DNA from 3 places in the Thalassotalea sp. PS06 genome. Region 3 is predicted to be linked to each of the others. Evidence: predicted binding sites of a transcription regulator. Region 3 holds the regulator's gene; each other region holds the start of a gene.
What was found. The regulator LexA, encoded in region 3, represses DNA repair genes until DNA is damaged. The targets are predictions, from matches to a motif close to TACTGTATNNNNATACAGTA.
Positions count from the first base shown of each region.

Region 1: a site for LexA is predicted at 2,746-2,765, ahead of imuA (translesion DNA synthesis-associated protein ImuA). Genes of this name have one in related genera too.
Region 2: a site for LexA is predicted at 2,529-2,548, ahead of FNC98_RS06505 (DNA recombination protein RmuC). Genes of this name have one in related genera too.

Region 1 is NZ_CP041638.1:914,153-918,169, reverse strand. Features, by position in the region: gene FNC98_RS04020 (cation:dicarboxylate symporter family transporter) at 1-646, shown strand, start outside; gene FNC98_RS04015 (EF-hand domain-containing protein) at 748-966, shown strand; gene FNC98_RS04010 (DUF2189 domain-containing protein) at 1,062-1,922, opposite strand; gene FNC98_RS04005 (SOS response-associated peptidase family protein) at 2,002-2,709, opposite strand; gene imuA (translesion DNA synthesis-associated protein ImuA) at 2,873-3,550, shown strand; gene FNC98_RS03995 (Y-family DNA polymerase) at 3,555-4,017, shown strand, end outside.
Region 2 is NZ_CP041638.1:1,481,674-1,485,690, forward strand. Features, by position in the region: gene FNC98_RS06485 (ERAP1-like C-terminal domain-containing protein) at 1-536, shown strand, start outside; gene rsgA (ribosome small subunit-dependent GTPase A) at 552-1,598, shown strand; gene FNC98_RS17075 (hypothetical protein) at 1,655-1,780, shown strand; gene FNC98_RS16945 (gamma-glutamylcyclotransferase) at 1,735-1,938, shown strand; gene FNC98_RS06500 (methylglyoxal synthase) at 1,964-2,422, opposite strand; gene FNC98_RS06505 (DNA recombination protein RmuC) at 2,630-3,925, shown strand.
Region 3 is NZ_CP041638.1:3,460,380-3,464,396, reverse strand. Features, by position in the region: gene coxB (cytochrome c oxidase subunit II) at 1-1,164, opposite strand, end outside; gene lexA (transcriptional repressor LexA) at 1,874-2,488, opposite strand; gene FNC98_RS15320 (hypothetical protein) at 2,696-3,412, shown strand; gene FNC98_RS15315 (hypothetical protein) at 3,528-3,896, shown strand.

The DNA of each region.
Region 1 (4,017 bases), 1.2 Mb from region 3:
TAAAGACGGGGAATTGGTCGGTTTGGACATTGAAATCGGGCATTTATTAGCACAGGAACTGGAAGTTGATGTTGAATTTGTGCGTATTAAACGAAGAAATATCGAAGAATATCTGAATCGTGGTTACCTGGATATTGTTGCCTCAGTGCCGGTAACACCAGGTAACCTGATTAACCACAACCTTACCAACCCCCATATTCAGGAAACCCTGGCATTGTTAGTTAAAGATAAGGAGCGCAGCAAATATGCCGACTGGCAACGAATTGTCGATGATCCGAGTATTGTCCTGGGTATGCCAGAAACTCATTTTTACGAAAAAACCGTGAAAAAAAATATGCCAAATAATGTAGTACACGAATTATCGTCGCCGCGGCAATTTTTCATCAGTGACGAGTTAGGTATCGATGCAATGATATACGGCGCTGCTGGGGCTTCGGCGTGGACCTTATTGTATCCCGATTACACCGTCGTCATCCCTGAACCCAGATTGCCAGAAATAGGAATGGCTTTCCCGGTACAAAAACAGGACTACGAGTTTGAGCAATTTATGAACAACTGGATAGCAATGAAGGAAAGCGGCAAAACTATTGACGCCCTATTTACCTTCTGGATTGAAGGTAAACGCCCTATTGGCTTTGTGCGATAACCCTGCATGACATTTTAGGAAAATCTGATTACAGAATACCGCTTCACAAATTGATTATAAGGGGGTAGAGTGACGGTAAGTCAATTAATTGGAAGACTATCATGCAAATTACCGAATGGGTCGATGAACTATTTGAAATTTTTGACGAAAATAAAGACGGTGCGATCAGTCGTAGTGAATTTGTCGAATTAATCCATTGCTTGTTGCAGGAAAAAGGCCTGCGCATGTGCGAAAGCATTTTCAAAAAATTTGATGCCAATCATGACAATAGCATTTCCAAAGAAGAATTAACGGAAATGATTATTGATTTAGCACTGTAATTATTTCAAATTCAAAAAAGGGCCTTGGGAAGCTTTCCTACAGGCCCTTTTTGTATGTTTGACGGTGATAAAACCTAGATAGGCTTTATATCCTATTACTCATATTTTCTTGGACGAATTGTTTTTATGGTCGCGATATATGCATGCCAGCTCGCATAGCTTAATAACGGCATAATAATAATAAAACCCACCGCGGAAGTGGCAAAGCCAATTAACACCGAAATAATAATAATCGCCGCCCAAACCACCATGGCGGCAAGGTTTTCCATCACCGCATTATAGGACGTGGCAACGGCAGTAAAAATATCGACCCGACGCTCCATCATAATTTGTGGCGTAAATACCGAGAAAGTAAAGACTACCGCCAATAATGCAGCACCTGCGAGGGTGCCTAGTGTCAGGAATCCCATCATTTCTTCTAAACCAGGATTCAATGTGGTGGGATACAATGCATGAATCAATGCAGCGATACGCATCCAGGCAAGCATCATCAGCATTAATAGAATGGCAAACCCCCACTCGCCGACTGGATTTCGGAACATAGATTTAAGACTGTGCCTAAAGGTGGGTTTGTGACCTTTTTCCAACTCCCATGCGACATCATATAAGCCGGTAGCAAATACCGGACCGATTAGGGCAAAGGCAACAGAAGCCGGTAATATCACCAAATGGGTATCGGTAGCTAACACCAGAACTATTAACGCAGCAGGGATCAGGCTGAATATCAGCCCATACACTAAAGATATTAGCGGTGCTTTGATAAAATCCTGCACCGCCAGAGCTAACCAGTGAAACGGCGCAGATTGATCAATCTTGTGACAGTCGATAGCTTTGGCAAACTTACGTTGTACAAAATAATCATCCGGCCTGTCTTTAAGTGCATCACTGAATTCCGATTCCGCTTTTTTATCTGCGTCTTTTTCGGTTTTCGAACCGGCGGTATGATCTACTGGCATAGAGCCTCCTGACGATATCTACTTGTTTCTCATTACTGTACGTAAACCTGTGCCGTAAAGTTTAGACCATATGTTTTGGCTACGCTCTTTGCTGGTCAGCTTGAATTCGCTCAGACTGACCAATCGCCTGATGCAGGCTCGGTTTATCGATAGGATAAGCGTTAAGATCCTGAGGCAGGTGCGGATTTAGCAAAAACTGGAAATTTTCCACCTGCTGGTAATTCGGATCAAGCCAGGCGGTTAATAAGCCTTCATGCCTGGGGAGAATTAAAGGCATAGCTTTAGAGTGGATGTGGCGTAGTCTATCGTGGGGTGGCAAGGTTATTACCGAGCAGGATAAGCGAACTTCACCGGTATTCGGATGTACCCATTGCCGATACAGGCCCCCAAACGCAATGGCTTCACCATCAAGGGCTTCCAAATCGTAATAATGAACCGGCTTTTTATTCTGAAACTCAGTCTCCCCAAAACCTTTTGCCGGAATAATGCAGCGACTCTGGCGAAAAGGCACGTATCCGGCACTTCGCGGCACATCAAGCTTATCGTAACGAGTATTAAAGCTGGTATATCGAGATGGCTTAAACCCGGTATCGGTTTTATCTAGTAACAACCACCAGGTAGCATCATTGATAACTCTTTGTCCCTGCTCCTCACGAATAATTGAAATTGGATCCGTGGCTCGCTTAAAGCGCCCCCAATTAACTTTTTCTCTCGGGTTTTCAACACCTAACCAGTTGATCAACTCCATTACAAAAGGATCATCACTGATATTTAATCGTCCACACATAGGATCATTGCCTTGCTTTAATAAAAAGATCGAATATACTGTACAAATATACAGGTATTTATACCATTCATTAATATAGAAGACTATACCAATGAAATCTATGTTGTAACTTAACCTCTGCCCTAACTCTGAGTTGTGCAAAAACTCAATGGAATTGGTATTAATGAATAAGTTAATTAAAGATCTCCAGCATCGTCATTTAGTGTGGCACGGCGGCATCAAAACACCAGAACCAAACCTGGAATCTTCAGGTTATTTAGAGCTTGATCAACACCTTAACGGAGGGTTAATCAAAGCTGGCGCTATTGAAATATTAACCGAAACCAGTATCGGCGAGCTACGACTATTATTACCAACCCTAACCGCGGATCCAGAGAGGTTACTGATCTTCATTAACCCACCAGGAAACGTCAGTGCCACTATGCTGGCTTCTCAAGGTATCGATTTACAGCAGGTCATTGTTATCAATCCTGATAAGGAAAAAGATGCCCTGTGGTCAGCAGAAGAGTGTCTGAAAAGCGGCACCTGTGGTTCGGTACTTATCTGGTTAGATCAGGCCATTGAAATTCATCAGGTCAAACGCCTGCAGCTAGCTGCCGAAAAAGGCGCGAGCCGAGTATTTATGCTCAGACAAAAACGTTATGAAACCCTGTCGCTTCCTCTGGATTTAAGCATGTCTTTAACGGCTAGTCCGTCAGGTATCGATGCACAAATTAATAAACGTAAACGAGGCTGGCCATCAAAAGCTTTTCATATTGATATGCAGCATCACTGGCCGACATTAACCCTAGGGAAAATCCCCGATAACCTGGTGTATTTCCCTACTACCAAAGTCAGTTAACATCATGCTGTGGTTATATCTACACTTCCCTTCCCTACAGCTGGATAGCCTATATCAGGCCGATGAGCAATTACCCATCGCTATTGTTCATGGCCGTAACAGCGAAGTATTGCAACTCAATCAAAGTGCCGAAAGTGCTGGGATAAAACAGGGCATGGGCCTGGGCTCTGCGGCAGCGTTGTGCCATAACCTGCAGGTATTGGCATACGATGAAAAACAGGAAAAAACCAAACTTACTTATATTGCCCAATGGCTATATATGGTGACTGCCGATATCAGCTTATTTCCGCCTAACGGCCTGTTGCTACGGGTCAGTCATATGCTGAGCCTGTATCAGGGGCTGGAAAACTACTGGCAGCTGCTGCAACAGCATTTACAGAAACTGGCTCTGAATTATCAGTTTTCCTCGGGCTATTCTCCCTACGCTGCCAGGTTACTGGCCATCGGTGGCTGTAATCAGGTTACCG
Region 2 (4,017 bases), 1.8 Mb from region 3:
AGGGCGACTCCGGCATCAGTGTCGAGTTAGGTACCGAAGCCCTGCGTATCAGCGCCATAAACGCAAACCGTAATCAACAGGACCTGGTACATCGCTATTTTAAAGTCGCGGACTCGACCAGCAATCCGCAACTTCGAAAAAGCATTGTGCAGGCCATGTATTTTAGCGATTCCACCGCTATTCATTATATTTTTAAGCAAAGTCCTAAGGCCGGTTTTTCATCGGGCGAGCGCATGTATATTCTGCAACGCCTGTTTTGGCAGAACAAAGAGCAGGCTATTTTATATCAGTGGCTCGAAGATGATTTTTCCAAATGGGTTGCGAATTTACCTTTGCTATACCAGAGTGTGCTTCCGGAAGTATTTACACCATCCTGCCAGTGGGATAACGCCCAATCTTTATATGATTTCTTCAGCGACAAACGCAGTATTTTTCAAACCAGCTTACAAAAACAGCTCAGCAAAACGGCGCAGTGCCTGCAGGTAAAACAATTGCAAAAACCGCTGTTAAACGATTTTCTCGCTTCTTATAATTAACTAAAGAGATACTCCATGAGTGAGCAACCTTTAACCTTAGTTCAGCTTGGTTGGCGTCCGTTTTTTCAGCAACAACTGACTCTGGATGAATACGAAACGGTAAAAATAGGCAGGGTGGCAGAACATCACCGTAGTCAGCTTAAAGTCGCGTCTGATGAGGGAAGTTTTGATGTCGCAATAACTGCCCAGGAAAAAGGTGTATGCGTGGGCGACTGGATACTGTTTAACGATGATTTTCAGCTGGTAAGAGTGCTGGAACGTCAATCCCTGTTTCAACGAAAAGCCGCGGGAACCAAGGTTGATATTCAGTTGATTGCCGCCAATATTGATTTAGCCTTGTTGGTGTCATCGTTAAATCAGGACTTTAACTTAAGTCGAATCGAAAGATACCTGGTAATGGCTCGGGAGGCTGGCGTTGAAGCGCTGATTGTATTGACGAAAGCGGACTTAACCGATGATGCCTCTGAAAAACTGCAGCAGGTTCAGGAGCTCGACAATGGTTTACATATCCTTAGTGTTAATGGTTTGGATGCAAATCAGGTTGAGGCAATCTCTCAGTATTACAAGCAGGGCGATACCCTGGTCTTACTGGGCTCTTCTGGCGTTGGTAAATCAACGCTGGTAAATACCTTAATGGGAGAGACGGTGATGGAAACTACCGCTATCCGCGAAGATGATAGTAAAGGGCGCCATACTACCACCCACCGTTCGTTAAAGGTGCTGCCATCAGGCGCATTAATTCTCGATACACCAGGCATGCGTGAGTTGCAATTGGCAGCTGCCGAGCAAGGGGTTAATGAAACGTTTCAGGAAATCGTTGAGTTAGCAAATAACTGTCGGTTCAGTGATTGTAGCCATACCAGTGAACCTGGTTGCGCCATTCAACTGGCGCTAGCCGATGGTAGTCTCGATCAACGACGCTATCAAAGCTATCAGAAACTGTTAAAAGAGCAGGCGTTTAACAGCGCTTCCCTGGCGCAAAAACGTGCCAAAGATAAAGCGTTTGGCAAAATGGTCAATAGTATTCAAAATGAATCGAGAAATCGTAAACGCGGAAATTAGTTTTGGAATATTTATTTGTATATGGGACGTTAGCGCCGGGTAAGCCGAACCAGCATGTGCTAAAAGATCTAACCGGTGAGTGGTTCAACGCTACAGTCAGAGGAAAGCTATATCAGTCTGGTTGGGGGGGGCCACCATGGGCTTTCCGGGAATTGTTCTTGATACAGATGGCCCGGAGGTAAATGGGCAGGTGTTTGCATCAAATCAGCTGTCAGATTTCTGGTCGCAACTGGATGCCTTTGAAGGGGGTGGTTACCAACGGGTTTTGGTAAATGCCACCTTGGATAATGGTGAGACAGTGCAGGTAAATATCTATGAAGTTAAAGTTCCTGACGCGTGATAAGGTCAGGAACTTTAATTAAACGTTATTGTGTTCGCTCGGATAGATAACGTTCGTAATCTGGCACATCTTTATCGAATGGTTTTTCAAACAGGCTCGAGGTAATTAATAGATCCGCGGTAGCCACGTTACAAGCCACCGGGATATTCCACACCGCTGCCAGTCGCAACAATGCTTTTACGTCCGGGTCATGGGGTTGTGCTTCTAACGGGTCCCAGAAAAATATCATAACATCGATAACCTGCTCGGTGATCAGAGCGCCTATCTGCTGGTCACCGCCAAGAGGGCCGCTAATTAATTTGCTAATTTCCAACCCGGCTTTTGCCTCTAAAACGCTGCCTGTAGTACCCGTGGCATAGAGTTTATGCGGTCTAAGTTTTTCAGCATGAGCACTAACCCAATCAAGCAATGCTGGCTTCATATTATCGTGGGCAACCAGGGCGATGGTCTTTTGTTCTGCAGTGGTGACTTTCTTAAATAACATAGGGTTACACTAAAAAATGACTAGGAGAATAAATTAAAATAAATTGCCCTTAACTACAACCGTGTAGGCGCTGGGTTTTGCATGTTAGAAAGATTAATGGTTAAATAACTGTAAATATAATCAGTGTTTTATTGCCAAACCATGGAAAATATACAGGTTACTCATCTTTTTTTATTCTGCGCTATCGCTTTCAGTCTGCTTTTTATCATGGTTGTTGTGCTTTGGTTTAGCCATCGAAAAGCGGTTTCATTATTTCATCAGTCTCTCGAGATGTCGTCTTATCAGCAATTGAGCGAATCATTGATACCGGCGCTAACCGCGTCGATGCAAAATTGCTTTGTGCAAGGTATGCATGAGCAACAAACGCAATTGCAAAAACTGTTGTTTCAAATACAACAGCAACAGGTCAAAGTTAGCAATGAACACCATGTTAATTTAATGCAGGCGCTGCATGACCATAAAGAAAAATCTGCGCAGTTGCAGACCAGCGGCTTTAAGCAGTTAATTGAGCATTTGCAACAATCCACCCAGGCGCATCGTCAGGAGATGCAAAATAGCATGCAACAAAGCTCGAAAGCCTTGGCGCAAAGTATGAAAGAGCTGACAGAATCTACAGATAATCGCTTGAAGGACATTTCCAAAGAGGTGGAAAACCGGTTATCGGAAGGCTTTGAGAAAACCACGAAAACCTTTAATGACATCTTAAAACGCCTGGCATTGATTGACGATGCGCAAAAGAAAATTACTGAATTGTCGAGCAATGTTGTTAGCCTGCAGGAAGTGCTTGCAGATAAACGTTCCCGTGGAGCGTTCGGAGAGGTTCAGCTGAACGGCCTGATCCGTAACGTATTACCGGAAAAGCACTTTTCCATTCAACATACTCTGTCGAACGGCAAGATAGCCGATTGTGTATTGTTCTTGCCAAAACCTACCGGCAATGTGGTGATTGATTCCAAGTTCCCACTGGAATCTTATCGACGTATGCAGGACGAACAGTTAACAGCTAGTGAGCGCAAAACCGCACAAACCCAGTTTCGTCAGGACATCAAAAAACACATTAAAGACATTTCTGAAAAATACCTGATCAGTAATGAGACCGCAGATGGGGCGGTTATGTTTATCCCCGCAGAAGCCATCTTTGCAGAAATTCACGGCCACTACCCGGATTTAGTTGAAGCTGCGCATCGGGCCAGGGTATGGTTGGCATCGCCTACTACCTTGATGGCGATTTTGACCACGGCGCGTTCAGTACTCAAAGATGAAGCCACCCGCCAACAGGTGCATATTATTCAAGAACACTTGGGTCTGCTTGCCGACGATTTCAATCGATTTACCACTCGATTTGATAACCTTGCCAAACACATCGACCAGGCGGCGTCTGATGTTAAACAAATTCACACCAGCGCCCATAAGATCAGTCGCCGTTTCACCAAAATAGATCAGGTAGAAATGCTCAATGAGCCCGAGCGTAGCTCTGAATCTATGTTAGAAATGAAAAATTAACCAACCTATGGACGATTGGCGATAACTGGAAAAATTTGCCAACCATTTGTTTTGTATGACATATTGACGTACCTAACAAGTCGTAGTTCAGA
Region 3 (4,017 bases):
ACTCTTTTCAGCAGATTCTTTGCTGTCTTCTGCTTTAACTTCCGCAGATTGAGCAGGAGCTGCAAGGGCATTAACGTCGGCAGGCTGAACCATTTCACCGGTATTGTTACCCCAGGCATTACGCTCGTAAGTCACAACAGCAGCTAGTTGTTTAAGGTTTAATTGCTTACCAAAACCAGCCATCGAAGTACCCGCTTTACCGTTAAGAACGATGTCAATGTGTGCGGCTTTATCTTCGGTAACCATTGGGCTGCCTTTCAATGCTGGGAACGCCGGTGGTAAACCCATACCATTGGTTTGGTGACAGGCTGCACAGTAGGCTACGTAGGTTTCTTCACCTAAGCTCATCAACTCTTCCATCGACATGGTAGATGCCAGAGATTCTTGCTCAGCAAGCTTAGCTTCTTCGATAGCCAGCTTTTGCTCTTCAATCCACATGGCGTAATCGGCTTCAGATTTCACCTCAACAACCACTGGCATATAGCCATGGTCTTTACCGCACAGCTCAGCACATTGACCGCGATAGATACCCGGTTCATTTACCTTGGTCCAGGCTTCATTAATAAAGCCCGGGTTGGCATCTTGCTTAACGGCAAAATCCGGAACCCACCAGGAGTGAATAACGTCATCAGAGGTAATAAGGAAACGTACTTTCTTGTTAACCGGGATAACCAGGTGTTTATCTACCTCTAGTAGGTAGTTCTCACCTTTGGTCACATAGTTACCATCACGGTTATCAAATTGATCTTTCGGCGTAGTGAGTACGGAATAGAACTCAATATCGGAATCAAAATACTTGTAATGCCATTTCCATTGCGAACCAGTCACCTGAATGGTGATGTCGGAATTGTCATTATTTTCCATGGCGATTAGGGTCTTAGTAGCAGGCCAGGCCATACCAATAAGAATAATAATGGGAATAGCAGTCCAAAGTATTTCAACTTTAGTGCTTTCGTGGAAGGTGGCGGGTTTAACACCTTTAGATTTGCGATGAAAAATCATCGACCAGAACATGGCGCCGAACACCACAATACCGATGGCAGTACAAATCCACATTACCAACATATGCAGCCCGAACACTTCCTGACTGATATCGGTGACACCTTTGGTCATGTTTAACTGCATGTCTGCCCAAGCTGCGCTGGAAAACAAACTCCCCAACATCAGCCAACCCAGGTTACGTCTCTTCACTAGACATCTCCTCTGCTTTAGCGAACAAAGACAGAAACAAGTGACAGGATACAACTGAATTCGATGTCTCAAATTTCCGTAAAATTTATATTTGTTATAGAGAGTTGCTTAAACCTTCAGGTAATTGATTGTCATTCTGAATGTAACTAACTCTCACTTTCTTACGTACCGCATTCCTACATCGAAGAAGTGGTAGGATTTAGCGTAATTATTATGATTATGACTAATTCAGGTTCTAGGATTACTCAATTTTTCATCAAGGTCTAGTGCTTTAAAGGGTTAATTTGCACTTTTTTTGAACGAAATCTGTAGAGTAATTGCTCATATCGTGAGCGCAGGAATTGATTTGGCAGGGAATAAGAAAAATATGAGTGCAATTTCTAGTGGTGTAAATAACACATTTATGTGCTTTACAAGTGGTTAAAAAGTATTCGTTAATTTAAGGGGGTTGGAGAAATAAACAAAGATAGGAAAAACTACCTGAAAAGGGACCGGCCAAGTATCCCTGGATGTGATTCAGGTAGTTGAAAAAATAATCGACGACAGACGACAGACTACTGAACACACTCTAAATCGTCATTCCCTGCCACGACAGGGAATCAAAGAAAGGACATTAGCACATTGCATATTCGCAAGATTGCTCTTACTGCATTCTGCCACCTTTACACTTTACTCTTCTTTTTTACATCCAATCGGCATTACGAATAACACCAACGGCAATACCTTCAATATTAAAATGTTGGCTGGTTAAATCGACTTTAATTGGATCAAAGTCTTCATTTTCTGCGTGCAGATAAACCACATTACCTTCGCGCTTGTAACGCTTGACCGTAACATCTTCTTCTACACGGGCAACAACTACCTGGCCATTGTGGATATCCGTGGTTTGATGAACCGCTAGTAAATCACCATCGAGAATACCAATATCTTTCATACTTTCGCCGTTAACGCGCAGCAGGTAATCTGCGGCAGGGTGAAACAGGTTGCCATCTATCTGGTATCTATCTTCAACATGTTCCTGAGCAAGAATCGGTTCACCCGCAGCAACGCGACCAATTAATGGTAATCCAAGCTCTTCGTTATGCTCGTCCGCTAAGCGAATACCACGAGAAGTACCTGGTAACATTTCGATAAAACCTTTCTTGGCGAGCGCCTTTAAATGCTCCTCCGCAGCATTCGCTGATTTAAAGCCGAAAAAATCGGCAATCTCCGCTCGTGTTGGCGGCATACCAGTGTCTGCGATCTTTTCTTTTATTAAATCAAAAATTTGTGATTGGCGTGGGGTTAACGGACGCATAACATTCCTGTCTATCTGTACAGTACATTGTACTGTCAGTATATACAGTTGATTATCAAAAGCAAATCAAAACTGGTTTAAGGTGATTTTTGAATAATCCTTAAACTGATTCCCTAATTGCCATGTCTGGAAGATGTTTATATAGTGAACGAAAAGCATTGATGAGGTGTGTGGTATCAAGGCATTTAATTTCACAAGGAAGATACCATGCAACAAGATGATAACTATAAGCGCGTATATCTTTGGTTAATGATCCCCTTGGTGATCACCCTATGCGGTTTTTCATTAAGCTATTTTTTACGGTTTGCGCAAATGAGCTGGGAACAGCATGCCCATGGCTTGTCGGCCATGTTGTGGATGTTGCTGTTAATCGTGCAACCATACATTGCGGTCAATAAGAATAACCGCTCGCTGCATAGAAACCTCGGAAAATTAGGCATACTGCTGGCCGGTATTGTTGCAGGTACAGCGATATCGGCGATTGACAATAATATTGCTTTCGCATTAAAAGACGGCACCCCAGAGCCATTTAAGGTATTCATGTATGGCGTCAGTATTGTTGATTTGTTTCTGGTTTCGGGGTTTATTTATCTGGTCGCGAAAGCCATTCTCAACACCAAGGATACCCGTGAACACAGCACTTACATGATAGCGACAGCCCTATTGCTGTTATCTCCAGGATTAACCCGGTTACTGGTTTACATTGGGGCATTGGGTTTTGATCTGAAAATTATTCCCCTGCACACCTTACCCATTGCAACCGCCACGGTATTACTGGCTTCTAGCTGGTTTATGTATCGTTATAATCGTCTTAATCATCCCGCCTACTATGTGATTTTATTGGTGTCTGTTTCGGCATTTGCGGTGCCGATAATGGGAGAAAGCGAATCAGTCAGAGAACTGATGGATAGAGTTTTTGCTTAAAAGAATGCAGGTGTTTATATTTATTTTTATCTAATCAAGTGTTAGAAAACATCTATTTTTATCTATGTAAAAAATGATCCATCCTTTTTAAAGAGTTTATTAGAAGGGGTTGATTATGAAATGTTTTATTCGAGCAAATAATATCAAAATGACGTCCCGCTACCGGGCTTTCATACAACGCGAAGTTGAGCACGCCTTTGCCCGTGTTGATGAAAGAATCCGTTATGTGGTGGTAAGCTTTCGAGATATCAATGGCACCCGGGGTGGACGTGATAAACAGTGTTCGGTGAGGGTTGCCGGCGATCGGGTCTTTGATGTTCATATCATGGCCGCCCAGGACAGTGTGCATCTGGCATTTTCCAACGCATTGGGCAGGGCTCAGCAAACCTTTATCCGCCGGGTGAAAAAAGTTCTGTGTCGTTTCAAACGACGTAACGCCTTGTATCGCAATCGCGATATTCGTCTGTTAACCGCATTGCATTAATTGTTATTAGAATGACTTCCTAGGTGGATTGTTTGTCGACCTCCCAACGATGAGCAATTCCTTTCGCTGTACCTTGAGTGCCTGCAAAGGCACTCTTTTTTGTATAGGGACATACTTATCC